3 regions of the Pseudoalteromonas sp. SG43-5 genome follow, and region 3 is predicted to be linked to each of the others. Evidence: predicted binding sites of a transcription regulator. Region 3 holds the regulator's gene; each other region holds the start of a gene.

The links. The regulator ArgR, encoded in region 3, controls arginine synthesis, uptake and breakdown. The targets are predictions, from matches to a motif close to ANTGAATANNTATTCANT.
Region 1: the regulator ArgR is predicted to act here: its motif matches at 2,839-2,856, upstream of H5161_RS11905 (aspartate aminotransferase family protein).
Region 2: the regulator ArgR is predicted to act here: its motif matches at 5,403-5,420, upstream of H5161_RS00735 (OadG family protein).

What each region holds. Positions count from the first base shown of each region.
Region 1 is NZ_JACJFA010000010.1:28,485-39,248, reverse strand. It holds gene H5161_RS11925 (putative quinol monooxygenase) at 1-73, shown strand, start outside; gene H5161_RS11920 (YdcH family protein) at 135-377, opposite strand; gene H5161_RS11915 (aminodeoxychorismate/anthranilate synthase component II) at 927-1,508, shown strand; gene H5161_RS11910 (HDOD domain-containing protein) at 1,552-2,712, shown strand; gene H5161_RS11905 (aspartate aminotransferase family protein) at 3,092-4,297, shown strand; gene astA (arginine N-succinyltransferase) at 4,383-5,399, shown strand; gene astD (succinylglutamate-semialdehyde dehydrogenase) at 5,415-6,884, shown strand; gene H5161_RS11890 (DUF3802 family protein) at 7,017-7,364, shown strand; gene H5161_RS11885 (OsmC family protein) at 7,451-7,864, shown strand; gene speD (adenosylmethionine decarboxylase) at 7,953-8,765, shown strand; gene H5161_RS11875 (M24 family metallopeptidase) at 8,817-10,160, opposite strand; gene H5161_RS11870 (aromatic amino acid transport family protein) at 10,294-10,764, opposite strand, start outside.
Region 2 is NZ_JACJFA010000001.1:163,503-174,266, forward strand. It holds gene H5161_RS00710 (peptidoglycan DD-metalloendopeptidase family protein) at 1-781, shown strand, start outside; gene H5161_RS00715 (hypothetical protein) at 872-1,048, opposite strand; gene H5161_RS00720 (aldo/keto reductase family oxidoreductase) at 1,062-2,033, opposite strand; gene H5161_RS00725 (sodium ion-translocating decarboxylase subunit beta) at 2,176-3,306, opposite strand; gene oadA (sodium-extruding oxaloacetate decarboxylase subunit alpha) at 3,320-5,101, opposite strand; gene H5161_RS00735 (OadG family protein) at 5,113-5,358, opposite strand; gene H5161_RS00740 (DUF1328 domain-containing protein) at 5,878-6,051, shown strand; gene H5161_RS00745 (hypothetical protein) at 6,110-6,301, shown strand; gene H5161_RS00750 (YcxB family protein) at 6,435-6,902, shown strand; gene csrA (carbon storage regulator CsrA) at 6,953-7,144, opposite strand; gene H5161_RS00760 (aspartate kinase) at 7,236-8,453, opposite strand; gene alaS (alanine--tRNA ligase) at 8,460-10,764, opposite strand, start outside.
Region 3 is NZ_JACJFA010000001.1:336,228-346,991, forward strand. It holds gene folA (type 3 dihydrofolate reductase) at 1-443, opposite strand, end outside; gene cgtA (Obg family GTPase CgtA) at 517-1,674, opposite strand; gene rpmA (50S ribosomal protein L27) at 1,813-2,070, opposite strand; gene rplU (50S ribosomal protein L21) at 2,087-2,398, opposite strand; gene ispB (octaprenyl diphosphate synthase) at 2,821-3,792, shown strand; gene mdh (malate dehydrogenase) at 3,883-4,815, opposite strand; gene argR (transcriptional regulator ArgR) at 5,041-5,508, shown strand; gene H5161_RS01555 (Dyp-type peroxidase) at 5,516-6,415, opposite strand; gene H5161_RS01560 (ABC transporter ATP-binding protein) at 6,464-7,513, opposite strand; gene H5161_RS01565 (iron ABC transporter permease) at 7,514-9,145, opposite strand; gene H5161_RS01570 (Fe(3+) ABC transporter substrate-binding protein) at 9,145-10,149, opposite strand.

The DNA.
Region 1 (10,764 bases), on a different contig from region 3:
AGAGTTTGCACAAGCCTTTGCAGGCCCAAGCAGTATATTTATGAAACCTGTGGGTGGCTTGGTAAAGTTTTAGAGAAAATACCCATTGTTGATCTAAAGAGCTCACCTCATCAGTGAGCTCTTTTTTAGTGGCATTACTGCTCTTGCTGCAAGCGCTCGTATAACCAATCTTTTAATTCTGTACGTTCGTGTTTTAATAGATGCATTTGTTCATCGCTTATGGGCGCATCTTTGAGCTCTAACACTCTAATCTCTTTATCTAGCTTGTCGTACTTATCTGCTTTTTTTGCAAATTCAGTATCGCTTTCATTTAACTCGGCAATGGTCTTTAAGTACTCTGGAAAGTCATTTGTTAATGAGTGGTCTTCGCCTAACATATTCGCTCCTTAGTAGGATATAAATGAGCTCACAAGTAAGTGAGTTGTATAAGTGAATTACTGCCTTTCATATAATACACTGGGGCTTACATAGATATAATTCAACCATCGAGCCGCTAATTTGATGTAGCACAAGCAATCTGTTTATTTTGCTCAGTAAGGCATTTCACCAAAGTATTTAATAGTGCGATCAATAAATGCACGTACTTTAGAGGTCAATAATTTATTGTTGGGGTATACAGCCTACGTAGGTGTATTAACTAATCGTAAAAAGCTTAGGGTTCGATATTATTGCTCAAGGTGCAAGGAATCTCTGGCTAGAGAAAATAAATTTAAATATCATCATGATTCAATACGTTAGTAAATCTCTTAACCAGAGTTCAAGTTAGTAAACCAATACCCGCTAAAGGCTTTTAAGCATTTTAGCTAAAAGAGTTAATTTTTAACGCTTTTTGCTAATTTATGTTGGTTAATTAATAGTGGTAGAATGCAGCGCTTAGTACCACTTGTGTAAAGTAGTGGTCAATAATTTATAAGGTCTGTTGTGTAATGCTGTTGATGATCGACAACTACGATTCGTTTACTTACAACTTAGTGCAATATTTTCAGCGTTTAGATCAAGACGTTTTAGTAAAACGTAATGATGAGCTAAGTATTGCACAAATAAAACAGTTAAACCCGCAGCACATCGTGTTATCGCCAGGGCCATGCACCCCTAACGAAGCGGGTATTTCACTAAATGTTGTTGAGCAACTAAAAGGGCAATATCCTATTTTAGGGATTTGCTTGGGGCATCAAACTATCGCACAAGCTTTAGGTGGAGATGTAATTCGTGCTAAAAAAGTAATGCACGGTAAAACATCACCCATAGTTCATACTAATAAAGGGGTGTTTAAAGGCTTAGCTAATCCGTTAACGGTATGTCGTTATCATTCTTTAGTGGTTAAAGCGCAAACTCTGCCTAAAGAGCTTGAAGTAACCGCATGGACTCAAACTGAGCAAGGCGAGTTTGACGAAATTATGGGGTTGTTACACAATGAACTTGCTATCGAAGGTGTGCAGTTTCATCCCGAAGCTATTTTAACTGCTCAAGGCTTAGAACTGCTTGATAACTTTTTAACTCGCTTCTAATGTTATAATACACATAGCATTTTATACTTTATTAATGGATTTCATGACTGAACTTGAAGCGCAACAGCGTACTGCCAAAATATTAAGCCAACGGGCTCATGACTTATTGCTTGGGCACAGCTTTGCGCATCAGCAAATTGGTTTCATTCATACATTAGATATAGATTACGGCGAACCGATGAAGCAACGTACTTTGCTTCAGGTTGAAGTGGCCGCACAGCATAAACGCCAGCAAAGCAGTACTGCACATCATAAGTATCGCGCTCAAGCGAGTGAGCAACTACACAAAACAATTGAAACAGCTATATATAAGCAGCTCGAGGATATAGATGGCGTAATTCATAGCACCATAGGCATTGAAGATGGCATTGCCAATATACTCGATATATTAGCGGTAAAGTCAGCGTCGGTAGGGCGTTTAGAGCCATTGGTTAATGATATAAGCTGGTTGGGTAGGGAGTTAGTAACGCTCGTTAATTTACCCTACTATCGTAATCAGCGTAGTAAAAACACGTCTGTAAAAGTAGATAAACCATCGCTTGCTCTTCGCTATATTGGTCTTGATAACTTACAGCTAGTTATACCTACATTTGCTACGCGTCATTGGATGCCACATAGCACCGAGCCATTTTCATTATTAAAACGTCGTTTACGTGACAGCGCGATGGCAAACGCGATTGCTGCGCAAAAAATTGCACAAATTAATAATGTGAACGACGTTCATGCATTTACCCTTGGTATGCTTTTAGATGTAGGGCGAATTGCATTGGTGCGTTTGTACTTAAAAACGTTTGAGAAAGTATGGCAACGTAAAGTGCAGTTAGCCCGAAATGAAAACCAAAAAGATTTACACACCGCATTATTAGAGCTACAGCCCGACCCGCTATTTTTAACCACTCTACTTAGCAATAAGTCGATAGAAGTAAGCGCCAAAGTAATAGACAAAATGGCTTTTAAATATTTACCGTTTAAAGGTGTAATGCAGCAGCTAGTAAATGGGGTAGATAAGGGCGATACATTACTGGCGTTAACACAAGTAATGCTAAAGGCACGGTGCTACTCTCAATATCTTAATTTAAAAGAACATCAACTTATTGAGCCTGATGAAGCTCTAAGCTGGTTTTCGCACTTTAAGTTCACTAAAACGGAACTAAAAACCCTCCAATCGAGTAATTTTACCAATTTAGCTATTCAAATTGACTAAAAATCTGAATTTTTTGTTAATTTTTTTGCGACTAACCATTCATTTTCATCTTATTGTTATATTACATATTTGCCGATTAAAGCGTGTGCGCCTCTGTACTCATGCGGTTAGTTGCCTAAAAATAAGCATAAATAGCTATGCAAATAGTTATTCACTATCTATGAAATAATATCTTTAGCCCTTTATTTTCAAGGGATACATGAAAGTTTTTAACGAGACAGATATAAGTAATTCTGAAATAATGTGCGTCTGAAAATTGAACCACAAAGCAATTTTGCGCAATTATCAGGTTACTGATCTTGCCTATAAAGTTGGTTACAAATATTAACCAAACACCTATTTTGATGTTTTGTGTTGCTCACAATTAAGAGGAAATAAAATGACAGTCAATCGCGAATTATTTGATCACGTAATGGTTCCTAACTACGCACCTTCAAGCGTAATTCCTGTTCGAGGCGAAGGCTCTCGCGTATGGGATCAACAAGGTCGAGAGTTTATCGACTTTGCTGGTGGTATTGCAGTTAACTGTCTTGGCCATTGCCACCCTGCATTAGTAGGCGCATTAAAAGAGCAAGGCGAAAAAATCTGGCATCTATCTAACGTAATGACCAATGAGCCGGCACTTCGCCTAGCTAAAAAAATGGTTGATGCGACATTTGCTGAAAAAGTTTACTTTGCCAACTCTGGCGCAGAAGCAAACGAAGCCGCGCTTAAATTAGCGCGTCGTTTTGCACTTGATAAGTTTGGCGCAGAAAAATCACAAATCATCGCGTTCAACAAAGGTTTCCACGGTCGTACATTCTTTACCGTAACTGTTGGCGGCCAAGCTGCATATTCAGATGGTTTTGGCCCTAAGCCTGGCGACATTATACATTGCGATTACAACGACCTAGCTGCTTTTGAAGCACTTATCAGCGATAAAACATGTGCCGTAATGATGGAACCTCTACAAGGTGAAGGCGGTATTGTTTCACCAACTGATGAGTTTGCTCAAGGCGTTCGCGATTTATGTACTAAACATAACGCACTGCTTATTTTTGATGAAGTTCAAACAGGTGTTGGTCGTACTGGCGATTTATATGCATACCAAGGCTTAAACGTAGTACCTGATATTTTAACTTCGGCTAAAGCACTTGGCGGCGGTTTTCCTATTGGCGCTATGATCACAACAACTGAAATTGCACAGCACCTTAAAGTAGGCACACATGGTTCTACTTATGGCGGTAACCCGCTTGCCTGTGCTGTTGCAGAAGCGGCATTTGATACAGTAAATACCCCAGACGTATTGGCTGGCGTAAAAGAAAAAGCAGCATTATTTAATGAACTACTTAGCGCGGTTAACGAAAAATACAACGTATTTAGCGAAATCCGTGGCCAAGGTTTATTAATTGGTGCAGTAGTGAACGAGCAATACAAAGGTCGTGCAAAAGAGTTTTTAGTGGCAGGTACTGAGCAAGGCCTTATGTCACTAGTTGCCGGTGCAGACGTAATACGTTTCACTCCATCTTTAGTAATTCCTGAAGCGGACATTCGCGAAGGTATGGCACGCTTTGAAAAAGCAGTAGCAAGCGTAGTAAACGCATAAGCGACTTAAGCCAACCAATTAAGGGCAAGCACCGCTTGCCCTGCAATTCCTATTTACCGTTATTTATAAGGGAGCAAGCGGACTCATGATGATCCTTCGCCCAATCCAGCAAAATGATTACTCAGCATTACTGAAAATTGCCCACGAATCGGGGCATGGTTTTACGTCTTTGCCATTAAACGAAGAACTATTGCAAAAGAAAATAGACCATTCTGTAAGTTCATTTGCTAAGCAAACGTCACAACCCGGTGACGAAGGCTACCTGTTTGTTCTTGAAGATAGCGAAACCGGTGATGTTGTAGGTACGTCTGCAATTGAAGCTGCGGTAGGGCTTGATGATGCATTTTATCATTATCACTTAAGTAAAGTGATTCACTCTTCGCGCACATTAGACGTATACAAAGCGGTTGATATTTTAACGCTATGTAACGACTACACAGGCGCTACAGAGCTTTGCACATTGTTTTTAAAAGATGGCTATCGTAAAAATTGTAACGGTAAGCTACTTTCCAAAGCGCGCTTTATGTTTATAAAGCAGCATCAAGAGCGTTTTGCACAAACAGTGATTGCAGAAATGCGCGGTGTGTCTGACGAAAACGGCAGTAGCCCTTTTTGGCAGTGGCTTGAAGAGCACTTTTTCTCAATGGATTTTCCAACAGCCGACTACCTAACAGGTATTGGCCAAAAGGTTTTCATTGCTGAACTAATGCCTAAATACCCAATTTATGTAAATTTGCTAAGTAAAGATGCGCAAGCCGTAATAGGTAAAGTACACGACAACACACGCCCAGCAATCGAGTTATTAAAAAGCGAAGGCTTTACGTTTAATGGCTATGTAGACATTTTTGACGGCGGCCCAACGGTTGAAGCAAAAGTAGATAACATTGCGACGATTCGTAATGCAAATAACTTTAACGTTGAAATTGGCGAAATGACTGGCGACACCATGGTGTTACTAGCTAACGAAAAGCTTGAAGATTTTAGAGCAACCGTTGCACCAATGACATTTGACGAGCGCGCAAAAAGCCTTATTTTATCGCAAGAAATAGCAGATGCACTGCATTTGCAAACTGGCGATATTGTTAGTGCAACCACGATTTAATTTAGGAGAAAGTATATGACTCATCCTGCACAATTTATTAATGGTCAATGGTCACAAGGCCAAGGCACAGAATTTAATTCAGTAAACCCTGCAAATAACGACGTTATTTGGCAGGCATCATCAGCAACTGCGGCGCAAGTAGACACCGCAGTAAATGCAGCGCGCGAAGCGTTTTATGCATGGGCTGATAAAAGCTTTACTGAGCGTTTAGAAATAATTAAAGCATTCGCAGCGCAATTAAAAGAAAACAGCGAAGAGCTAGCTATTACTATCGCACAAGAAACAGGTAAGCCACTGTGGGAAACGCGCACAGAAGCGGGTGCTATGGTTGGTAAAATTGCCATTTCTGAAAAAGCATTTTTAGAGCGCACTGGCGACGTAGAAAACGCAATGCCACTTGGCCGCGCGATGATTCGTCATAAGCCACATGGGGTTGTAGCCGTATTTGGTCCGTATAACTTTCCGGGTCACTTACCTAATGGCCACATTGTGCCAGCGCTTTTAGCAGGTAACACGGTTGTATTTAAACCGTCTGAACTGACTCCTAAAGTTGCCGAGCTTACGCTTAAACTGTGGGAGAAAGCAGGCTTACCAGCCGGTGTAATCAACCTCGTTCAAGGTGAAGTAGAAACGGGTAAAGCCCTTGCTGCTCACAAAGGGATTGATGGCTTGTTCTTTACGGGTTCTTCGCGTACTGGTCATATTTTACATGAACAGTTTGCGGGTCAACCGGGTAAAATTTTAGCGCTAGAAATGGGTGGTAATAATCCACTTATTATTACTGACGTTGAAGACACTAAAGCGGTTGTTCACGATATTATTCAATCAGCGTTTATCTCAAGCGGCCAGCGTTGTACATGTGCACGTAAACTGTTTTTACCTAAAGGTAGCAAAGGCGATGTAATTTTAGAGCGCCTTATCACTGCAACTAAAGCGATTAAAGTAGGTAACTACGATGATGCAGACCAGCCATTTATGGGCTCTATGATCTCATCAGCGGCAGCAGCGGGCATGGTTAAAGCGCAAAACGAGCTTGTTGAGCTTGGCGCTCAAGTATTAGTAGAGCTTGAGCACACAGCTAATACTGGCTTTGTAACACCAGGTATTATTGAGTGTACAAATATTAGTGACTTCCCAGATGAAGAGCATTTTGGACCACTTTTAAAAGTATTCCGCTTTGACGACTTTGACCAAGCCATTGATAAAGCAAACGATACAACCTTTGGTTTATCGGCTGGTTTATTAAGTGATAGTGCAGCAGATTACGACCATTTTTTACGTCGTATTCGCGCTGGTATTGTTAACTGGAACCGCCCAATTACTGGCGCGTCAAGCGCAGCACCATTTGGTGGTATTGGTGCATCGGGCAATCACAGAGCAAGCGCGTATTACGCAGCTGATTACTGTGCATACCCAGTTGCTTCAGTAGAGCTTGAAAAAGTAGCGATGCCAGCAACACTAAGCCCAGGCTTAAAAATAGATTAAGCAGTAATACTACTTAATCATTATAAAAGCAGCTTCGGCTGCTTTTTTTGTATTGCTATCGTACAAGGCTAGTAATTATCGACTCTTTCTGCTTAAATCAGCATAATTAAATATATTTAGGTGGTTCGCATAATGGTTTTAGATAGGCAAGGGTACGATGATTTGATCATGTATCTAACTCAAAATTTAGCATTGTTTGAGAAGCCAGGCGAAATAAAACCAGGCGCTCCAACAGTAATGGAATTAATCGAAGACGTCATTGCACAAAATGTGATGCTTATTTGCGAGCAGCACACAGACCTCAACACAGAGCAGCGTAGTCAAATTGTACGTGAAGTTGATGGCATAGTTTACGATTTAGAAGAAGTCCTCAGCAGCATCACCTCACAGCCTGTCACGGTTGAACAGCATGCCTTTATAGATGAATTTGCAGGTTTAGTGAAAAACCTCTTTGATAGCGCTTTAGCACAACAATCTTAGTCATTTTATAGCCCTGCGTTGCATTTTCATTTGCAACTACGGCTAAGTTGCTTACAATCAAGAAAATATTTTTTTGAGATATAACAATGCAAGCAAATGTAAAATGGGTTGAAGGCGATACGTTTATTGGCCGTTCTAATTCTAACCACAATGTTGTGTTTGATGGCGGCAGCGATAGCGCAGCACCAAGCCCAATGGAAATGGTTTTAATGTCAGTTGGCTGTTGCTCATCAGTTGATGTGGTTAGTATTTTAAAAAAAGCTAAACAAGATTTTTCAGACGTGCAAGTGCAACTCAGTGCAGAACGCGCCGAAACAGCACCGCGCGTGTTTACCAAAATCAACTTACACTTTGTTGTTAAAGGCAATAATGTGTCTGAAAAGCACCTTGCACGTGCAGTTTCACTCTCTGCTGAAAAGTATTGCTCGGTTGCATTAATGCTTGATAAAACAGTAGAAATTACGCATAGCCACGAAGTTGTGCAAGATCAAGCAAAATAACGCTTTTTCCACGAGGAAAATTCGTATAAAATCCGCAAACTTTTCATTCTGCAGGTGCAGAACCCACTAATTTATAGGTTGGTTTATTATGAACAAACCCTTCGATAAACTTAAACTTCATGGCTTTAACAATTTAACCAAAAGTTTAAGCTTTAGTATTTATGATATTTGTTACGCAAAGACCGAGCAACAACGTAAAGAATATATTGAATATATCGATGAGCAGTACAGTGCAGATAGACTAACCGATATTTTAGGTGAAGTTGTTGATATTATTGGTGCTAACATTTTAAATGTAGCGCGCCAAGATTATGAACCGCAAGGCGCAAGTGTAACTATTTTGGTTTCAGAAGAACCAGTAGAAGAGCAGCAAAATTACGATGCTGACGAAGCACCAGGCCCATTACCTGATTCAGTTGTTGCACACTTAGATAAAAGCCATATTTGTGTACACACATACCCAGAAGCTCACCCTGATGATGGTATTTGTACATTCCGTGCTGATATTGAAGTATCTACCTGTGGCATTATTTCGCCACTTAAAGCGTTAAACTTCTTAATTCATAGCCTTGAGTCAGACGTAGTAACAATAGACTACCGCGTACGTGGTTTTACCCGCGACATAAACGGTGTTAAGCACTACATTGATCATGCTATTAGCTCGATTCAAAACTTCATGACAGAAGATACAAAAGAAGCGTACCAGATGATGGACGTGAACGTGTATCAAGAAAACCTGTTCCATACTAAAATGATGTTAAAAGAAACCGACTTAAATACCTATTTATTCGGCCTTTCTACTGATGAGTTATCGGACGAAGAAGAAGACGAGATCCGCTCTAAGCTGACTCGCGAAATGCAAGAAATATTCTATGGCCGTAACCTGCCAGATACAGAATAATAGCAACGAATTAAATTAAAAATGGCGCTCAGTGAGCGCCATTTTTTTGCTTTATTTTATAAGCAATAATTGTGTTTGTCGGCCATTTAAATACCAGACACCGCTTTTATCAAAAATAGCATCTTCCTCTAGCATTATTCTTATTTCTTTATTCCACTGCTTTATAAACACCGCATTGTTAAGCTCAATTGAGTAAGCCGTATTTAAATGTAGCGGATAGTCCCCATCTCCCGGTACACCTTGCTGAGAATCCCACATACCTAATGTAGTACCAGCAGCATGACCATGATAGCCAAGAGGATGAGTATAAATAGTGGGTTTTAATCCCTGAGCAATAGCGGCTTTTCGTGCTGCAGCTAAAACTTCATTACCGGTTTTTCCTACCGCAAATTGATTGGTAAATATATCTTGGAGTTTATTACCGCTTTTTAGTGCTTCAACTAAGTAACTAGGCGCACTCGTTTCGTTTTCTTTGAGCACATACGCATGCTGCTGCGTGTCGGTATTTAAGCGTAAATAAGTAATCCCAAAATCGACATGAAGTAAATCACCGGCTTGTATAACGTTATCATCGTAGCCATTGGTAAAGCTTTCTTCATGATTAAACGACTTCGCATCGGCGCGTTGAATAGCAACGCTTGGATGAAACCATGTTTGTAGTTTTAGCTCTTTTACACGCTCTCTAAACCACCATACCAAGTCATCGCTAGTTGTTTCACCCGCCGTAATTGTTTTACCCGAAAACCCCTCTGCAATAATATGATGAGCAATAGCCACAATATGTTTATACATTTTAACTTCTTCAGGAATGCGTTGTTCTAACCACGCAACACCAAGCGGCTCTGCAGAAATTATTTTATTGTGATAAGTGGCGGGTAAGTTAGCCATTAAGGTTTTGTAATCGCCTAGCACAAGGCCATCGGCATGTGCCCAGTCGGTAGAAGTATTAAGCGCAATGTTGCGAGGTTTGTATTGCTCAATAAGTGTATTGAGTGCTTCCCACTGGCTTGGTTGTGTTTGTTTATCCCAGCCTTTTTTAAATACGTTACCTATTTTATAAGGCGCAATAGCGTAAGCATCAACACCACCTTGTTTATTAAGTGCAAATAGCAAAATAGTGGTGCGTCTGGCTGAAAGCCATGTTGCAGGCAGCATTGTTTTTAATATTGGGTCTTCATTGTATTCGCGGCTTATAAGAAGCCACATATCAGTGTTGTGCTGCTTCATTAACGAGGGCATTAAGCTATTGATTCTAAGCTCAGTTATTTTATCTATAAACGCTGCGCGCTCTTTCATTGATAAAATTATTGGAGGTTCTGAGGCTTTAACTAAAGGGCTTACAAATAGTGTTGCGAGCAAACATGCGCTTATTAGTAATAATTTATTGTATTGCATAGTTGGGCTATTTTTAGGCTAATTTGTACTTAACATGCCAGAACCCACACTATAAAAAAATAATTTGAGACAAAGCGTACAAACAAAAAAGCCCAGCTAATTAAATTAGCTGGGCTTTTGAATATATAGCGTATTAATTAATCATGCTGTAAATAAGTGCAAATACAGCAAGCGAGCCAACCGCTAATATAAATAGCGTGCTAAAGCGATTTCGGTATTTATTAAGTGCAGGTACTTTATAAACTGCAATCATTGGCATAATGAATAAAATCATCGCAATGATAGGGCCCGATAACTGATCCATCATGTCTAAAATACTTGGGTTTTTAACCGCACAAAACCAAATAGCTAAAAACATGATTAACACACCAATTTTATCGGTAACGCCAGCGCTTAAGCCTGTTTGTTTAGTTACTAAACCCGTAAAGCTTTCACGCGCTCCTAAAAAGTGACCCAAAAACGACGATGTAATAGCAATAAAGGCAACAAGCGGCCCAAGTGTGGCAATAAACGAGTTATCAGTAATGTTAGCAAGGTAGGATAAAACCGATACGTTAGCGGCTTTAGCAGCGGCCATTTGCTCGCCTGTAAGCGACAGCACGCA
Region 2 (10,764 bases), 170 kb from region 3:
CGAAATATCTAATAACTTTTGGACTTCAGCAATTGCAGCAGGTTTAAGCGAACGCCAAATAATGAACTTTGCTGACATATTTGGTTGGGATGTTGATTTTGCAAACGACATTCGTAAAGGCGATGTATTTGGCTTAATTTACGAGTCTCACTATGTTGATGGCGAGTTTATTGGTACCGGTAAGATTATTGCAGCTGAATTTGTAAACCAAGGTCAGCGCTTTGCAGCTATTCGCCATACCGACGGCAATTTTTATACGCCTGAAGGGCGTAGCATGAAAAAAGCATTTTTACGTGCGCCTGTAAGCTTTAAGTATATTAGTTCGAGCTTTAATCCTCGCCGCTTACACCCTGTTACTGGGCAAGTTAGAGCGCACCGTGGTATCGACTTTGCTGCACGCACTGGCACACCTGTTGTTGCATCTGGTAACGGTAAAGTAATTAAAGCCGGTTACAGCAAGTACAACGGTAACTACGTATTTATTAGCCATGGCACGCAATATGTAACTAAGTACTTACACCTAAATAAGAAGCTAGTTAAAACGGGCCAAAAAGTTAAACAGGGCCAACAAATTGGTACTGTAGGTTCTACAGGTCGTGTTACTGGTGCACATTTACACTATGAATTTTTAGTAAATGGCGTTCACCGTAATCCTAAAACTGTAAAACTCCCTAAGTCAGAGCCATTACCTCGCTCAGAACTTGCCAAGTTTAAACCTATTGCTGATAACTTTATTGCCCAGCTTGAGCGCAATCGCGAGCTACAGTTAGCACTTAAATAAAGTTTATCAATAAACATTAAAAAAGCCTTTGCAGGTTTAACCTGCAAAGGCTTTTTTGTATACGCTATAAACCATTAGTACATCAGTACATCAGTACATCAGTACATAAATGAGCTGAATAACTAAAGACACCATCACTAATGGCCAAATATATTTACTGTATTTGGTTGCGCCGTTGAGCCCTATTTTACTTTGATACTTTTCAAGCAAGGGTATAAGTATCGCCAGCGCAACAAACAAACCAATTAAAATAACGAATATGTTCATATTAACGCCCTACTTATGGTAATTCGTGGCCTTTAGCGCTTACATAAAGTGCATACCAATGCTCCCGAGTTAGCTCTACGTTTACAGCATCACAAGAGGCTTTAATCCGTTTAGCACTAGTTGTTCCAATAATTGGCTGAATAGATGCGGGATGGCGAAGCAACCATGCAAGTACAATTGCCTCAGCAGAGGTTTCATAAAGTGCAGCCAGCTTATTAACTAAAAGACTGGTGTTGATATCTGCCTGAGATGCGTTTGATAAATCACTACCGCTGTACAAGCCTTGGCATAAACTACCCCAGCTTTGAATTTGGATTTCAAAATGACGACAGTACTCAATACTACCTGGCGTAAAATTAAGATCTTTACCGTCACTGTTACCGGCATATACACCTTCATCAACAAACTGATGTTTTTGCAAACTAGCCTCAATTTGATTAGCAACAATTGGCATATCAAGTGCGTTTTGTAAAAAGTTCATTTGGTGCTGCTGCATATTAGACACTGCAAAATTGCGCACTTTACCGCTTTCTTTTAAGCAACTAAATATGCGAGCAATTTCGTTAACTTCCATGAGTGGATCAGGGCGATGCAGCATAAGTACGTCTAAATAATCTGTATTTAATCGTTTTAATGATGCTTCAACTGACTGCTCAATCCACTTTGGGGAAAAGTCATAACGCTTTGGCCCTAAGTCATCTTCAAATCGAATCCCACACTTAGATTGAATATACATGTGCTCTCTAAGCTCTGGCCGCTCACTTAATGCTTTACCAAAAACCTGCTCTGCTTTACCAAAAGTATAAATATCAGCATGGTCAAAAAAATTAATACCACCTTCAATGGCGTTATCTATACATTCATGAGCTTGCTTAACATGTGCATCAGTGATTGCGTCTTTATTCCAACCGCCTCCCAGACCCATACATCCAAATACAAGTTTACTAACGTGAGGCAAGTGCTTTGCTAAAGGCGTGTGAAGCATGATAACTATCCTTAAAATGTTGAAGAGCTGTTACTGTAAACAAAAAGTGCTGAACAAGAAACCATTTAGCGGTGAAGAAATTAAGAACAAAAAAAAGCGCAGTAAACTGCGCTTAATGGTTAATCTATTTTAAATTACATTTTTAGCCAACAAGTGCTAATAAAATACCCGCTGCAACTGCACTACCAAGTACACCCGCTACGTTGGGTCCCATTGCATGCATAAGTAAAAAGTTATGTGGGTTACTTTCAAGGCCAACTTTATTAACTACTCGTGCCGCCATTGGCACAGCCGATACACCTGCCGCCCCAATTAATGGATTTATAGGCGTTTTAGATATTCGGTTAAGTCCTTTTGCCATAAATACGCCAGATGCCGTACCAATTGCAAAAGCCAGTGCGCCAAGCACTAAAATACCAATCGTCTCAACAGTTAAAAACTTATCTGCAGCAAGCTTTGAACCTACAGCTAAGCCTAAAAATATAGTTGTAACATTAATGATTTCGTTTTGAGCACTGTTACTTAATCTATCAACAACACCCGACTCTCGCATTAAGTTACCTAAACAAAACATACCTACCAGCGGTATAGCAGCCGGTAAAAACATAGCCGTTAAACTAAGCACCATAAGTGGAAAAATAATCTTTTCCTTTTTAGATACTTTGCGAAGCTCTGGCATTTTTATTTTACGCTCTTCTGGGGTTGTTAGTGCACGCATAATTGGCGGCTGAATAATTGGCACAAGTGCCATATATGAATACGCAGCTACTGCTATTGCGCCTAGTAAATCAGGTGCCAGTTTTGATGCTAAAAATATTGCCGTTGGCCCATCGGCACCACCTATAATGGCTATAGCCGATGCGTCCTGTAGAGTAAATTCAAAACCTGGCACATAGTTAAGTAATATAGCGCCAAACAATGTAGCAAAAATACCAAACTGTGCAGCCGCGCCTAATAACAACATACGTGGGTTTGCAATAAGCGCGCTAAAGTCGGTCAGCGCCCCTACTCCCATAAATATCAACAGCGGAAAAATCCCCGTATCAATACCCACATAATAAACGTAGTACAAAAGCCCACCTGGGTCTGACAAACCTGCCACTGGTACATTTGTTAAAATTGCACCAAAACCAATAGGTAGTAATAATAGTGGTTCAAAGCCTTTAGCTATCGCTAAAAACAGTAATAAACACCCTACCGCAATCATTATTAACGATGGGATTGTAAAGTTAGCAATGCCTGTCGCATTCCAGAGGTTTAAAATACCTTCCATCCTCTATTTACTCCTAAGCTAATGCAATCATAGCGTCGCCGGTAGTTACAGCATCGCCTTCACTAACTAACACTTCAGCAATTGTTCCGGTATGCGTAGCGCGTATTTCAGTTTCCATTTTCATGGCTTCCATAATAATCACTACATCGCCTTCGTTAACAACTTGCCCAGCTTTTACTTTAATCTTAAAAATATTACCGGCTAGAGGCGCGTTAAGTGTTTCACCTGATGCAACCGAAGCAGATTGAGGAATGTGCTCAGAGTCTTTTAATGTTACTTCCTTAAGTTCACCACCTTGCGCTACGACTACGTCATAAACTTTACCATCTACTTTTACGCTGTATTGCTCAGCCTTCACTTTGTTATTGTTTGAAACTGATTTAGAAGGTGCTTTACTGCTTTTATCTTCAACAGAAGGTACTGGCTCAAATGCATCTGGGTTGTTGCGGTTTTTAATAAACTTCAAACCAACTTGTGGGAATAATGCATAAGTTAATACGTCATCAATTTGATCATCAGCAAGTGTTAAACCTTGCTCTTGTGCTTCTTTTAATAACTCAGCTTCAAGCGTTGCAAGCTCAGGTGCAATGTTATCAGCAGGGCGACAAGTAATAACTTCCGCTCCATCAAGCACGCGCTCTTGTAGCTCTTTATTCATTGGTGCTGGTGTTAAGCCATATTCACCTTTTAATACGCCAGCAGTTTCTTTAGTAATTGTTTTATAACGCTCACCCGTTAGCACATTAAGTACCGCTTGAGTGCCAACAATTTGCGACGTTGGTGTTACTAAAGGTAAAAAGCCAAGATCTTCACGTACACGTGGGATCTCAAGTAAAACCTCATTAAGCTTATCGGCTGCGCCTTGCTCTTTAAGTTGGTTTTCCATGTTTGTAAGCATGCCACCAGGTACTTGAGCTAATAAAATGCGCCCATCAACCCCTTTTAAGCTACCTTCAAATGCCGCATATTTTTTACGTACATCTCTAAAGTAAGCAGCAATTTCTTCTAGGTGGTTTAAATCAAGCTCAGTATCACGCTCAGTCCCTTCAACTATCGATACAATAGTTTCAGTTGCGGAATGTCCATAAGTCATACTCATTGATGAAATAGCGGTATCGAGCATATCAATACCAGCATCAATTGCTTTTTGGTAAGTAGCAGTACTTAAACCTGTTGTAGCGTGGCACTGCATAGCAATTGGAATAGATACAGTTTCTTTAAGTGCTTTAATTAGTTTTTCAGCATCGTACGGCTTTAATAAACCCGCCATATCTTTAATACAAATTGAGTGACAACCCATATCTTCAAGCTGCTTTGCAAGAGTTAACCACATATCAAGTGTATGAACTGGGCTAACTGTGTACGAAATAGTACCTTGAGCGTGAGCGCCTACTTTTACAGCCGCTTTAATAGCTGTTTCTAGGTTACGTACATCGTTCATTGCATCAAATATACGAAATACATCAACGCCATTTTTATGTGCACGTTCTACAAACTTTTCAACTACGTCATCAGCGTAATGGCGGTAACCTAATAAGTTTTGTCCGCGTAATAGCATTTGCTGTTTAGTATTAGGCATCGCTTTTTTAAGTGCACGAATACGCTCCCAAGGATCTTCGCCTAGATAACGAATACACGAGTCAAATGTAGCACCGCCCCACGATTCAATAGACCAATAACCCGCATCGTCTAATTTGCTAGCAATCGGTAGCATATCGTCTAGGCGCATACGCGTTGCTAATAATGATTGGTGAGCATCGCGTAATACCAATTCTGTTAATTTTAATTTAGCCATGTGTTTGCCCCTTATTTATTATTTGATTTGTACTGAGCAATGGCAGCACTAATAGCAGCGATGTGCTCATTAGGCACACCTTGAGATTTAAAAGATGGTGATTTAACTGGTGTCGCCACGTCAGGTTCGCTAAAGCGCGTCACCAAATTAGACATAAGCGTTACTGCACCAATTAATATCGACAGAAATACAAACACCCCAACCATGCCAGTAAGCATTAAGTTACCAGCCGTTGTGAGTAGAGCACCTATATCCATTTTTCTCCCCTTGAAACCCATATCGAAAATAAAAAATCGATTTAATTAAATATTTATTCACTGGATAATAACAAAACTAATCGCTTTGTCTACATCTTGTAAATTGGTAAAACCAATTAAACAATAAATAACATAACACTCAATTAATTTACATGCCATAACTCAGCAATCACGCGCTCTACAATACATACAAGAAATAACGACTATAGCTAATAGTTATATGGAAGTTGTTAATTAACTATCAAGCTAAGTAAAAATAAACACTAATTCTTAATATAAAATGCAAAGCCACACACCAATTGTTAATTGGTCTTACCAAAATAAGTTTATTTAGTGAACATTTAGCAGTTATTTGCAACAGTGTGAATAACTTACATAACAAAGCGTAAAAGTTACTAACCAACTAATAGCTAGAATAACAGCAAAAACCAATAACTAATTGATATTTATGCCAAATAAATTTTGGCATATAACTGGCATTAGTTATTATGAGCAAATTTGATAACCAAGGAGAAAACAATGTTACGCTGGACAATTACATTTTTAGTTATTGCTTTAATCGCTGCAGTGTTAGGTTTTGGTGGCATCGCAGGTGCCGCAGCTGGTATAGCAAAAATTATATTTTTTATCTTTTTAGTACTTTTAGTGATTTCATTAGTTTCAGGTGCACTACGTGGTAAATCACCCAGGTAGATAAAGCATTCATCTAACAAACACTAAAATTTAATTAATACTTACAAGGAATTACACTATGAACTCTACAACTTTAAAAGCAGCACTAATCGCAGTATTTGCAGGTTTTTTCATGATGGGTTGTGAAGACAACCATGCAGAAGATGCTGGCGAACGTATCGACGAAGCAGTAACTGATGTGCAAAACTCTGTTGAAGATGCATGTGAAAATGTTAAAGAAGGCGTGAACGCTGAAGAAACTAACTGTTAATTCTTCTTGTACCGCTAAAAAAACGGCTTTCGAGCCGTTTTTTTGTGCCAGTAATAAAATCACTGACTATAAAGCTGCTCATTTAGCAGTTAGCTTGTTAAAATAAAAAAAACGATATTTAAAGCAAGGCAAAATGGCATTCACAACCACCTACACATTAGATAAACCCTACTTTTACGAGTGTTTTGATGAGTCACTCCCTTATAGTAAGCGTGCAAAACCTAAATACTTTTTACTTGTGTTGTTAGTTGCGCTTGGTCTATTTGGCATTTATGTTTTAGACGATCATTACTTAGGATCGTTTATGATCATGTTAGCGGTACTCGAGTGCGTCGCTTTTTACTATCGCAGACCATGGTGGGTAACCAGACAAATGCTCAGCAGAGCATCAGGCTCTGAGGTAACACTTACCTTTGATGAAGAAGGTATTAAATCTGCTAATCATTACAAAAGCTATCAATTAGAATGGCAAAATATAAGCGAAGTAATAGACACCCAACAAGGTATTATTATTAAAAACAAAAGCGGCATGCAGTACATATCAAAACAAATACTTAGTCCTGAAACACTCGCTTTTATAAACAAAAAAGCCACTCAGTGAGTGGCTTTTAGTCTAGTTGAGTTAATTACTCAACTACGTATACGTGTTGATTAAGCATTGCCCGGATTAGGGTTCGACTTTTCAGCTTGTATGCGCATGTAAATCTCTTCACGATGCACTGATACGTCTTTTGGTGCATTAACACCGATTCGAACTTGATTTCCTTTAACACCTAGAACAGTAACTGTTACTTCGTCACCAATCATTAGGGTTTCACCTACTCTACGAGTTAGTATTAGCATTCTCTTGCTCCCATGTTCCAATAAAAATTATAAGATTCCGCTTAAACATACTAATGAAAATTAGACTGAAAAGTAAGTAAAAACTCGCAATCTATCCATTTTCTGTTAAAAATGCCTTGTGTAATGCACGAACAGCCAACTCTAAGTACTTTTCATCTATTAAAACTGAAATTTTAATCTCTGAAGTCGAGACTAAAACCACATTAATATTTTCCTGTGCTAATGCATCAAAAAATAAACTAGCGACACCAGAATGTGATTTCATACCCATGCCAACAGCAGAAACTTTAGCTACTGCTTGCAACCCGCTTATATTTTGAGCACTGAGCTGAGCTTGATCTTCACTCAATAATTCAAGTGCTTGCAGATAATCATTCGAGTGCACAGTAAAAGCATAGTCTATTTTTTCAAAGTTATGATTAACTTGATTAATCATATCTATTTCGATGCCATTTTCGGCAAAAAGTTTCAATATTTTTGAAAGATATTGCGTGCCCGTTGGCACACCTTGTACCTTAATTAAACATTCGTCACGATTAAACGCAATCCCCGATACAACCTTGCTTGGCATATCGTTCTCCTCAAAACTTATTAATGTACCTTCATCGGGATTAAAGCTCGAAAGCACCCTAAGTGGCACATTATGTTTTCCTGCGGCTTCTACTGAGCGAATATGCAAAACTTTCGCCCCTAAACTTGCCAGTTCTAGCATTTCGGCAAAGGTAACTTGGCTCATTCTGCGCGCGTTAGGTTCAACACGAGGATCTGTAGTATATACGCCGTCAACGTCTGTATAGATCTGGCATTCGTCAGCTTTTATAGCCGCAGCTATTTCTACAGCCGATGTATCAGTGCCGCCGCGCCCAAGCGTTGTAATATTGCCCTCAACATCACGCCCCTGAAACCCAGCAATAATAGCAATACGATTATGCTCAAGCTCATGCTTTAAACGCGTAGCAGCAACCTCTGCAATACGAGCTTTACCAAACATGTTATCGGTTAAAATATTGACTTGATCGGCTAATAAGCTCACAGCAGAGTGGCCACGTTTTATAATAGCCATAGCAAGTAGTGATACAGAAACCTGCTCTCCGGTACTAATAAGTACATCTAGTTCACGGCTACTCGGGCGAGTATCAATTTGTTTGGCGAGATTAATTAAGCGGTTGGTTTCTCCCGACATAGCCGAGAGCACCACAACCACTTGATGTCCTTGTTGTCTGGTTTTTACAACAAGGTCGGCGACCGCTTCAATTCGCTCTATTGAGCCGACCGAAGTGCCACCGAATTTTTGAACAATAAGCGCCACTTAGGCTTAAGTACGCTCAGTTAACCAAGCTGTAACGCTATCTAGTGCAGCAGCAAGGTTTTGTGGCTCACTACCACCAGCTTGTGCCATATCTGGACGGCCGCCACCTTTACCACCTACTTGGCCTGCCATGTGGTTAACTAACTCACCGGCTTTTACTTTGCCTGTTAAGTCTTTAGTTACACCAGCAATTAGGCTTACTTTGTCGCCACTGGCAACACCAAGAGCAATAACACCTGAGCCAATCTTGTTTTTAAGGTCGTCAACCATACCGCGAAGCGCTTTAGATTCAGTACCTTCAACATTTGCTACAAGTAGCTTAACGCCGTTAATTTCAACAATCGAATCAAGTAAAGATGCACCCGCTGCACTTGCTAACTTATCGTTAAGTTGCGCAATTTGCTTTTCAAGACCTTTAGACTTTTCAAGCAACGCAGTTACTTTTTCAAGTACCGATGCGCTATCGCCTTTAACTAAAGCAGCTACATCATGTAATTGTTGCTCTTGCTCGCTAACATAAGCAACTGCATCAGCACCGGTTACCGCTTCAATTCGGCGAACACCTGCGGCAATACCACTTTCAGATACAATTTTGAATAAACCAATATCGCCTGCGCGCTCAACGTGAGTACCACCACAAAGCTCAATAGAGTAGTCGCCAATAGTAACTACACGTACTTCGTCATCATACTTTTCGCCAAACAACGCCATAGCACCTTTCGCTTTAGCATCATCAATAGCCATAAGCTCAGTATTAAGTGCGAAGTTACGACGAATTTCGTCATTAACTACACGCTCAATTTCACGTAGCTCATCTTTAGTAACCGCTTCAAAGTGCGAAAAGTCAAAACGTAAACGATCAGGCTGAACAAGTGAGCCTTTTTGGCCTACATGGTCGCCTAATAATTGGCGTAGTGCTTCGTGTAAAATATGTGTAGCTGTGTGGTTTTTCTTAATGCTATCGCGGCGTGCATCATCAATAGTCGCATCCACTTTATCGTTAACACCAATGCGACCTTGCACAGTACCGTGGTGAGCAAAAGCACTACCAAGTTTAGTGGTATTAGTAACATTAAATTCGCCACCAGCAACTGTAATAGTACCCGTGTCGCCCGTTTGGCCGCCTGATTCAGCGTAAAACGGTGTGCGGTCTAATACTACAATACCTTGTTGACCATCTTCTAATAACTGAACAGCTTCGCCACCGGCAAAAATTTCTACCACTGTCGCGCTATGGTGCGTGCTGTCGTAGCCTTTAAACTCAGTAAGCTTTTCTGATTTTAATTGCTCATTGTAATCAGCACCAAACTTACCCGCTTGTTGCGCTGTTTTACGTTGTACAGCCATGCACTCTTCAAAACCTTGATGATCAATCGTCATCTGGCGCTCACGCGCAACATCGGCCGTTAAATCAGCTGGAAAGCCATACGTATCGTAAAGTTTAAATACTAAGTCGCCCGGTATAATATCGCCTTTAAGGTCACTTAAGCTTTCTTCTAAAATAGCTAAGCCACGCTCAAGTGTTTTACCAAACTGTTCTTCTTCAATGCGTAATACTTTTTCGATAATTTCTTGTTGCTTAGCAAGCTCTGGGTACGCTTGACCCATTTGCTCAATTAGCGCAGCAACTAACTTATAGAAAAACGAACCTTGCGCACCTAACTTATTACCGTGGCGCACAGCACGACGAATAATACGACGTAGTACATAACCACGACCTTCGTTAGATGGCATAACACCGTCAGAGATTAAAAACGCACACGAACGAATATGATCCGCCACTACGCGTAGTGACTTATCGTCCATATCTTGCGCGTTAGTTACACTTGCAGCTGCTGCAATTAAGCCTTGGAATAAATCGATTTCGTAGTTTGAATGCACACCCTGCAAAATTGCAGAAATACGCTCAAGGCCCATTCCCGTATCAACAGACTGCTTAGGTAGAGGCAACATTGTACCGTCGCTTTGACGGTTGTATTGCATAAATACAAGGTTCCAAATTTCGATGAAACGGTCGCCGTCTTCCTCTGGAGTGCCCGGAGGTCCGCCCCAAATATGCTCACCATGGTCATAAAATATTTCAGAACACGGACCACATGGACCAGTATCGCCCATAGACCAAAAGTTGTCAGAGGTCGCAATACGAATAATACGATCTTCACTTAAGCCAATATCTTTTGACCAGTACTCAAACGCTTCTTCATCATCGTGATAAATAGTAACAAGCAGTTTTTCTTGAGGTAATTTAACAACCTCAGTTAAAAACTCCCACGCAAACTTAATCGCGTCTTGCTTAAAGTAATCGCCAAAG
Region 3 (10,764 bases):
TCATCCGGATGGTTTTCTTGCTCTTCTTTCACGTACCAATTAGCAACTTTATTGTAATCAGGAAACTGTGTATCGCCTTTAACATCTAAATCAATAAAAGTTAGATACAGGCGCTCTGCTTTTGGTAAAAATTGCTCATAGATATTACCACCACCAATAATCATTACTTCTTCAGCAGTAGCAACGAGTTCTAATGCGGCATCTGGCGTAGTTACTACTTCAATACCCTGTGCAGTATATTCGCTGTTTCGAGTAATAATAATATTACGGCGCCCAGGTAATGGACGACCTATAGACTCAAAAGTTTTACGACCCATGATCACAGGCTTACCCGTAGTGACCTTTTTAAAATGCTGAAGATCTGCAGGTAAATGCCATGGCATTTTATTATCTAGACCAATTACACGGTTATTTGCCATTGCTGCTATCATTGAAATTATCATAATAAACACCTAGTACTTTATTCTTAAACAAAGAAAAAGGAGCATAAGCTCCTTTTTAGTAAATTCTATTTAATTAACGCTCGTAGACAACTTCTACGTCGTAATCATCTTCATCCCAGTCATCCCAATCATCATCATTGCCCTTACCTTTAGTGGCTTTTTCATGATAGGTATCCCACTTAAATTCAACTTCTTCATCTTCCACTTGTACAAACTTCTCTTTAGGCATGCTATCAAGTAGTGTCATTATGTTGTGGATTAATGGTTGAGTGTTAAGTTTATTAATTGCTGAAATGTGATAGATATTTTCAGTTTCGCCCAGCTCTTCTGCAATCGATTCGCATAACGCTTTTGCTTCATCCTCTGGTAATAAATCTATTTTATTAAATACTAACCAGCGTGGCTTCTCAGCTAATTTAGGGCTGTATTGGTGCAGTTCGTTAATAATCGAAAACGCATTATCAACAGGGTTTGAACCATCTACCGGCATTACATCAATGATGTGTAATAACACACGACAACGCTCTAAATGTTTCAAAAAGCGAATACCTAGGCCTGCGCCATCAGATGCACCTTCAATTAGACCCGGAATATCGGCTATAACAAATGATTTATTTGCTTCAGGACGTACTACACCTAAATTAGGAATAAGCGTCGTGAATGGGTAATCAGCTACTTTTGGTCTTGCTGCAGATACACTGCGGATAAACGTAGATTTACCGGCATTTGGTAATCCAAGTAAACCAACATCAGCTAATAATAGTAACTCTAATTTTAAGTTACGTACTTCACCTGGTGTGCCTAATGTTTTTTGACGAGGTGCTCGGTTAGTACTTGATTTAAAACGCGCATTCCCCAAGCCGTGGAAACCACCTTTTGCAACCAAAATTCGTTGACCATGTTGCGTTAAATCGCCAAGTCCCTCTTGGGTATCAACATCCATGATGCGCGTGCCTACAGGCACCATAACAAACAAGTCATCAGCTTTTCGGCCTGTACAGTTACGGCTACGACCGTTAGTACCACGTTCAGCTCTATGGAAGCGCTCAAACTGATAATCAATTAAGGTATTTAAGTTTTCATCAGCTTGTAGATAAACACTACCACCGTCTCCACCGTCACCGCCGTCTGGTCCACCATCTGGAACATATTTTTCACGACGGAAAGACACGATGCCGCTGCCACCGTCTCCAGCTTCTGCGCGAATTTCTACTTCATCTACAAACTTCATGATTACTCACTTTAGGGATTGGCTTGTTTAATAACTCTATTATATACCCAAGCCAGCACAAATGCAGGCTCGGGTATATATTGGCTGACTACAAAACAAAAAACCCCGCAAAGGCGGGGTTTTTAACTACCTTACTGATTACTCAGTTACGATAGTTACGTATTTACGGTTTAAAGGACCTTTTTGTTCAAACTGAACTTTACCATCTGCTTTTGCGAAGATAGTGTGGTCTTTACCGATACCTACGTTAGTACCAGGGTGGAAACGAGTTCCACGCTGACGAACAATGATGCTACCCGCTAGAACTGATTCGCCACCAAAACGCTTAACACCTAGGCGTTTGCTTTCTGAATCGCGACCGTTACGAGTACTACCAGCTGCTTTTTTATGTGCCATTTCTAAGTACCTCTAATTAAGCGCTAATGCTAGTGATTTTAACTTCAGTGAACCATTGACGATGGCCCATTTGCTTACGAGAATGCTTACGGCGTCTAAATTTAACAACCTTAATCTTCTCACCGCGACCATGTGAAACAACCTCAGCTGTTATCTTGCCACCGTTTACGAACGGTACACCGATCTCGATTTTCTCACCATCAGCAACTAAAAGTACTGAATCAAATTCTACTGCCGCACCAGTTTCAACGTCTAATTTTTCAAGACGAATCGTTTGACCTTCAGTCACACGATGCTGTTTACCACCACTTTGGAAAACCGCGTACATAATTAACTCCGTCTGTGCACCCTCAAATCGGCGCAACTAAAATATTCTTCGATAGGGCGCGAAGTTTACGCTAACGCGAAATAACTAGCAAGCCTATTTTGTAATTAAAATGAATAAAAAGTAGCTGCTTTGAGAGCAATTCAATATTTACCCCATTTTATATTAATTGGCCCTTTTGCCAAGCGCTTTTTAACTCTTAGCCGAAATAAATTAATGTACTTAAATATGACCCTCACAGCTCAATATCTAAGCACACCATAAACTCTATATTGATTATCAATTAATCAGTTATCTTGGCTAATTCAGTCTAAATTAAGTACTTTAATAGTGTTTTTTCAATCAATCGTCACAAAATATCGAGCTAGTGCATTTTTTGTTGTACAATCTGCGCCGTTCACACATAAAAATTGGCTCGGAGATCAATGGATATAAAAGCTATCCAGGCGTTAATCGAAAGCGATATGAATGACGTCAATCAACTTATACATGCGCAAATGCGCTCAGATGTGGCGTTAGTTAATCAGCTTGGTTTATATATAGTTAGCAGTGGCGGCAAACGCGTTCGTCCAATGCTGGCTATTTTAGCAGCCAAAGCGCTCGGTTATCAGGGTAAAGATCACATAACACTTGCAACAATTGTTGAGTTTATCCATACAGCAACGCTATTGCATGATGATGTTGTAGATGAATCAAACTTACGACGTGGCACGCCTACAGCAAATGCTGAATTTGGTAATGCTGCTAGCGTATTGGTTGGTGACTTTATTTACACTCGCTCATTTCAGCTTATGGTTGGCCTTGGAAAAATGCAGATTATGCAAGTACTTGCCGATGCAACAAACATTATTGCTGAAGGTGAAGTATTGCAGCTGATGAACTGCAATGACCCAGATACGACTGAAGCCAGCTATATGCAGGTTATTTACTCTAAAACGGCTAAATTATTTGAAGCAGCTACAGGCCTTGCTGCCATTATCACAGAGCAAGACCAAGCGACACTTGATGCACTAAACCTATACGGTATGCATTTAGGTACTGCGTTTCAACTAGTAGATGACGTACTCGATTACAATGCAGATGCTGAGCAGCTAGGTAAAAACATTGGCGATGATTTAGCTGAAGGCAAACCAACCCTTCCGCTTATTTATGCTATGCAACATGGTAGCGAGCAGCAAACACAGCTCATTCGTGATGCAATAGAGCACAGTAATGGTATGGAGCATTTAGAAGAAATTTTAACTGCACTAAAACAAACTAATGCGCTTGAGTTTACAATGCAAAAAGCAGAGCTTGAGGCCGAAAAAGCCATTGCCTGTTTAGACTTTTTAGCTGAGTCTGACTATAAGCAAGCACTTATAAGCCTTGCCCGTATTGCGGTTGACCGCGACCACTAGTTTTAACTAGTTAAGTTACACAGTGTGACATTAATTCTGAGCAATAAAAAAGCCTGCAAATGCAGGCTTTTTTGTTGCTTAAAGCGGCTATTACGCCATGAAATCAACACCTTCTTTGATGTCTTTTTTCAGAGTTTCAAGCATGTCATTTTTTGCTTTTGTTTCAAATGCGCTTAGTTCGCCGTAAGAAAGAATTTCTTCTACGCCGTTTTTACCTAAACGTACTGGATGTGCAAAGTACTCTGCATCGCCATTTTCAACAGCAACGTAAGCGTAATCTACAACTTCTTCACCTTGTAGGCCTTTAACTAAAGACATACAAAAACGAGCTGCAGCAGCACCCATAGATAGCGTAGCTGAACCACCGCCTGCTTTAGCATTTACAACTTCAGTACCCGCATTTTGGATACGTGGAGTAAGTGCAGCAACTTCTTCATCAGTGAAAGAAACACCTTCAACTTGAGAAAGTAGAGGCAGAATAGTTGTGCCTGAGTGACCACCAATTACTGGTACTTTTACAGTTGCTACGTCTACGCCTTTAAGTTCAGCAACAAATGCTTCTGAACGAATAACGTCAAGCGTAGTAATACCGAATACGCGTTTAGCGTCGTAAGTACCTGCTTTTTTGAATACTTCAGCAACAATTGGAACTGTGCCATTTACTGGGTTAGTAATAATACCTACTAACGCTTTAGGACAGCTGGCAACAATGCCTTCTGCTAACGTTTTGATGATGCCAGCATTTACATTGAATAAATCAGCACGATCCATACCTGGTTTACGCGGCATACCCGCTGGGATAAGAACGATGTCAGAGCCTTCAAGCGCTTTATTTAAATCGTCTGCGCCAAAGCCTGCAACTTTAACATCTGTTGGGATGTGAGAAAGGTCAACCGCAACACCTGGTACTACTGGTGCAACATCATAAAGTGATAATTCAGAGCCAGCTGGTAAGCCTGTTTTTAATAATAAAGACAACGCTTGGCCGATACCGCCTGCAGCACCTAATACAGCAACTTTCATTGGAATTCTCCGTAATTTGAGGTAGGAAACATTTGTGGCTCTTAAGATAATGAAATTAGCGACTAAAAACAAATTTATCCTGTCTATTTCAAGTATATTTTCGACCATAGTCGTAAACTTATGTGATTTAACGCATCAAACTGGCAAGTTAACTAAACAACTGCTGCATAATTATTCATTTTTGTGTAGAATTTGCGGCATAAATAACAAAAACGAATAAAGACTATGCAACCACAAGATAAACAAGAAGCACTAGTAAAAGCATTTAAATCACTATTAAAAGAAGAAAATTTTGGCTCTCAAGGCGAAATAGTTGATGCGTTAAAAGATCAAGGTTTTGACAATATAAGTCAGAGTAAAGTTTCACGCATGTTAAGTAAATTTGGCGCTGTACGCACACGCAATGCCAAACAAGAAATGGTTTACTGCTTACCTGCTGAAATGGGTGTACCTACGGCTAAAAGCCCATTACGCCAATTAGTAATCGACATTATGCACAACGAAATGATGATCATCATTCGTACCAGCCCTGGTGCTGCTCAGCTTATTGCACGTTTATTAGATTCATTAGGTAAAGCAGATGGCGTACTAGGAACTATTGCCGGCGATGACACTATTTTTATCGCTCCTGCTAAAATATCTGAAATAGATGTAACACTTGAACGCGTTCGCATTTTATTTGATACGGTTTAATAGCAAATTAAATTTGTTTTAAAAACCCTATTGAAGGTGCAAAGAAAGCAGAGCCCATATCGGCTTGAGTAAAATCAAGCCAGTGGTCGTAGCAATCCCCTTCCCCTAAACGACTATTAAGTACTTTTTCAAATGCGGTGCCCGTACAAGCGCATGTAATTGATAACATTCCCTGCTCATACACGTCGCCATAAGGCATGCTTTGATTTAATAGTAGTGGTTGTCCGTCTTCGTCTTTTAGCTCACTTCGCGAAGCATGGCTGGTTTCGATCGCTGGGGTAATTAGCGTGTTATCAAGACGCGTACGTCCCATTATTTGCTCTTGCTCACTCAATGATAAATGCTGCCACATAGTTAAATCATGTTTATAACGCTGAACATGAATATAACTCCCCTGATCTTCAAAGCTACCAGGGTTGCTGATTAAAGCCGTAGCGCGCTTTTTTCTTCCATGTGCGGTGTCGCCACCATAAATAAAACCGTTAAAATCACGTCCATCTAAAAAGCGAAAATTCCGAATTTGCTCCACCAGCTCTACATCGGGGGCAAATAATTTTAAAATTTGCAGCGCAAATAAATGGTTAACGTCTTCACGGTCAGAGCGAATTTGTACAAATAAATCGCACGGTTGTACGCTCATTTGGTGATCGCTATGGGTTATATTAGGAAAGCTCTGTAATTCGCTTGGAATATATTCAGGGAGGATATGCGGCCAGTATTGCGCACCAATAGCAACCATACAAGAGAGCATTGATTCTGAAAATTGATCGCTAAACTCCTCTTCTATAGCGCTTACTTGTTTTAACTTTGCGCGAAGTGATTCGTCTTGACCATCAAACACATTAAAAAATAAGTGCAAACCGTGTAAGTTTGCTTCAGCACAAATCCCTGATTGCGCTTGCGCCATTGTTATTCCTTAGTTTTACAGATAAAAACACAGCGAATAACAAATTAATTACGATTCGAAAAAATTCACCGTGTGAGGTTTTATTTTTATTATAACCTGATCATTATTTTCAAATGACTGGCCATATTGTGCTGCAACTTCAATTTCTTGTTCATCAATAACAAGCGAATAAACATACGCCGAACCAATAAAGCGACGACTTATGATGGTAGCTCGCTTGCTGAATTTGTCACTTTGGTTATCTGCCACTAACTCTATTTGATGAGGGCGCACATATATAAGCCCTGCACTTACATTATGCTTACTCTCAACATAAGATTCGACTAAACCAAATGGTGTTTTATATTCAGTTGCGGTTAACATTTCTGCGCTTAAGTATATGCCCTGACCCAGAAACTCTGCAACCTCCTTTGAACATGGAGCTGCAAAAAGCTGCTCTGGCGTGCCTTGTTGTGCAATTTTACCGCAATGCATAATGGCAAGTGTATCTGAAAACGCAAACGCCTCTTCTTTTGAGTGTGTAACAAACACAGCAGATACTTGAGTTGCTTTAATAATTCGACGTATATCGGCAATTAATTCAAAGCGTACTTGTGTGTCGATGTTTGAAAAAGGCTCATCAAGGAGTAATAAACTAGGTTTATAAGCTAATGCACGAGCGATAGCGACGCGTTGCTGTTGGCCACCCGATAACTGGTGTGGAAACCTGTCAGCACAGCCAATTAAATGTACAAGCTTAAGCATTTCATCAACGCGTTGCTGCTTTTGAGCTTTGCTCATATTACTAAGCCCGAATGCAATATTATTTGCCACCGTTAAATGCGGAAACAACGCATAATCTTGAAACATCATGCCGATGTTACGATGCTCAGGTGAGACAAAAGATTGCTCATCACTCACTAATTTACCGTCTATAAAAATAGACCCTTGCTTGGCTTCAATTAAACCTGCAATCGCCTTTAATGTGGTTGTTTTGCCGCATCCACTCGCCCCGAGTAGACAAACAATTTCATCTTTACCCACTGTTAAATCTAAATCGTGAATAACCTTTGTGCCGTTATAGTGATAGCTCACGCCTTGTAAAATTAAACTACTCATTTAACTACGCTGCTCCATAGAACGATTAATAAAATACAAAGGAATAAACCCAACGATAACAATAAATAATGCAGATATTGAAGCAAGCTCTAATTGCTCGTCGCTCACATACTGAAATACATGAGTAGCTAAGCTTTCAAAATTAAACGGTCTGAGCAATAGCGCAGCTGGCAACTCTTTCATACACTCAATAAATACCAATAAGGCAGCAGTGAGCAATCCTCTTCGCAGTAAAGGTAGATGCACTAAACGCAGCGTTTGCCCTTGGCTTTTACCCATTGATTGGCTTGCCATATCAAGTGATGGACTAATACGTAAAAAACTCGACTCAATTGCTCCGTGTGCAATGGCGTAAAACCTAACAATATAAGCAATAATAATAGTAAGAATGCTACCTGTAAGCAGTAAGCCAATATCTAAATTATACGGCTCGAGCGCTGTGTTAATGGTGTTCTCTAACAATGTAAGAGGTAACAAAACCGCAATAGCGAGTACTGTGCCAGGCAGCGCATAGCCTGTGCTTGCTAAACGCCCAGGAATAAGCGGATACGTTTGCTTTGCCACACGCTGATAAAAAACAACAAAAATACTCAATGTAATGGTTATAACACTTACAACTCCAGCCACTTTTAAACTTTGCCAAGCGTAACTAAAAAACTCAACATTCCATGCTTTATCAAAGTAGGTAATGGCGTAATTTATAAGTACTGCAATAGGAATTACAAAAGCGATAAGTAAAATAAAGCTACAAAATGCCGTTGCGAGCCAAGCAGACTTTCCTTTTAATACATAGAGAGATTCGCTATTTACACTTGATTGTCGCTCAAATACCGCTTGGTTTCGGCGACTAAAGCGCTCTGCCATTAATGCTAAAAATAACAGTAATAACATCACACCCGATATTTTAGCGGCCGCTGTAAGTGAGTAATAACCAAACCACGTATCGTATACGGCGGTTGTTAATGTACTTACGGCAAAATAACTCACTGTTGCAAAGTCAGCCATGGTTTCCATACTTATAAGCGCAAGAGCCGCCACAATAGCCCCACGAGAGAGCACTAAACTTACTTTAAAAAAGCTTTGCCAAGGAGATAACCCCATTAACTGGCTAGCTTGCACTAATTTGAATGACTGCTCGCGAAGGGCCGTTTTAAAAATTAAAAATAAATACGGGTAAAGCACCAAGGCAATCATAACTATGGCGCCGGGTAGTGTACGTATATCAAAAAACCAATAGTCATTAGGCGATTGCCAGCCAAACCAGTCTCTCAGTGCTATTTGTACAGGGCCCGCATAATCTAATAAATCAGTGTATACATAGGCAATAATATAGGTGGGCATAGCAAGGGGCAGCATAAGAGCCCATTCAAACTGTTTTTTACCCGGGAAACTACAGTAAGCCGTTAGCCACCCAAGTGGCAAAGCTATGGCGCAGCTAAGGACGCAAACACCTAAAACAAGCAATACGGTATTGTTTATGTAATCCCAAAGCACGGTATCCCACAGGTGAGAAAACACCTCAGAGCTACCTTGTAGAGATTCAAAAAGAAGAAAAAACAACGGAGCCGATAGAATTAAGCCTGTCGACCACGCAAAGAGCTGCCATTTAGACAGCTTAAATTTATTAGTCATTAAAGATCGAACTTCACCTCATCAATTAGCTTAAGCGCTAACGGACGATATTTACTAATCTCATCAAGTGGCAAGCTGTCTTCTTTAAAACTACCCCAAGAGGCAACCAAAGTTGATAATTCAACACCCGACTTAACTGGATACTCCATATTTAATGAGGCATACATGTTTTGTGCTTTGCTGTCGGTCATATACTCTATGAGCTTTAATGCATTTTCAGGGTTTTTAGCGTATTTGGTAATAACCGCACCCGATACATTTATATGTGAGCCACGATTAACTTGATTCGGAAAGTTAATATTTACGGCCTCTGCCCAACCTTTTTGTTCTTTATCTTCTAGCATTTTGCCAAGGTAGTAACTATTACCTAATGCCAAGTTACATAAACCTTCTTTAACAGCTTTAACTTGAGCACGATCGTTACCTTGAGGCTTGCGCGCTAAATTAGCCTTCACACCTTCAAGCCACTCTTTAGTTTGCGCTTCACCATGGTGTGCAATCATAGAAGCTACTAAACCTAAATTATATGGATGTTTGCCAGAGCGCGTACAAATTTGTCCTTTGTATTTAGAGTCTGCTAAATCTTCATAAGTGAGCTTAGGTAACTCACCAACTCGCTCTTTTGATGAATACACATTACGCACTCTCTTAGTAAGCGCAACCCATTGGCCATCACCGTCACGAAAGGCGGCTGGAACATTGTTATTTACACTGTCACTTTTTATAGTTTGTGTTAATTTTAAATCTTCTAATTGAATAAGCGCGCTAAAGTTAGAGGTTAATACTAAATCAGCTTTACTGTGCTTGCCTTCGCGTTTAACACGCTCAATTAGCCCTTTTTTAGCAAAAACAACATTGGTTTTTATGCCTGTTTGCTTTGTAAAGTCTTCTAAAATTGGCTGAATTAAAAACGGTTGACGAAATGAGTAGATGTTAACAACATCGTTTGCAAAGACTGGTGCCGATGCAACTACCCCTAAAACAAGTGCAAATACTGTCTTCATTATTTCACCTAAATAACTGTTATTATCAACGAATTCTACCGTGCTCATTCTAAAAGTGCACACTTTAAATAAATGTAAATATGTAAATAACGCCCAAAAAGGAAATACGGTGTAAGAGATGTCTTACGGATGTGACAGCTAATGAGTAAAAAACAAGATAAAAAACGACCTAAAAACAGTTAAACACATGATTCATATGTGATTTATTTTTATTACTATTGCAAAAACACTAATTGAATGTAGTTTTATCTCTATTTTAGTTGCTCTATTGCACTATAATTTACGCATCAACCAAGCAATGACGCTTATTGAGTAAAAGGAAACGGACTGCTTACTCAACCAACCAATGATTAGGTTATCAGGACAACACGGACTTTAGGACAGGCTCAGGATGAGTATCACAACGCAATGTTGTAAAAAGGACAGCGTCAAGAAGATGCGAAAAGGATAACAACAAGGCTAAGTTGTTCAACAGGATGTTGAAGGAATAAATGGACAGGCCTTTAAGGCAACACAAGGGATTGGTTAAAACAAGGATACACTAGGAAGTGTAATTAAGGATTTGGTAATAGTATTTACCCTACAGGATGTTTAGGAATTTAAGGATACAGGCCC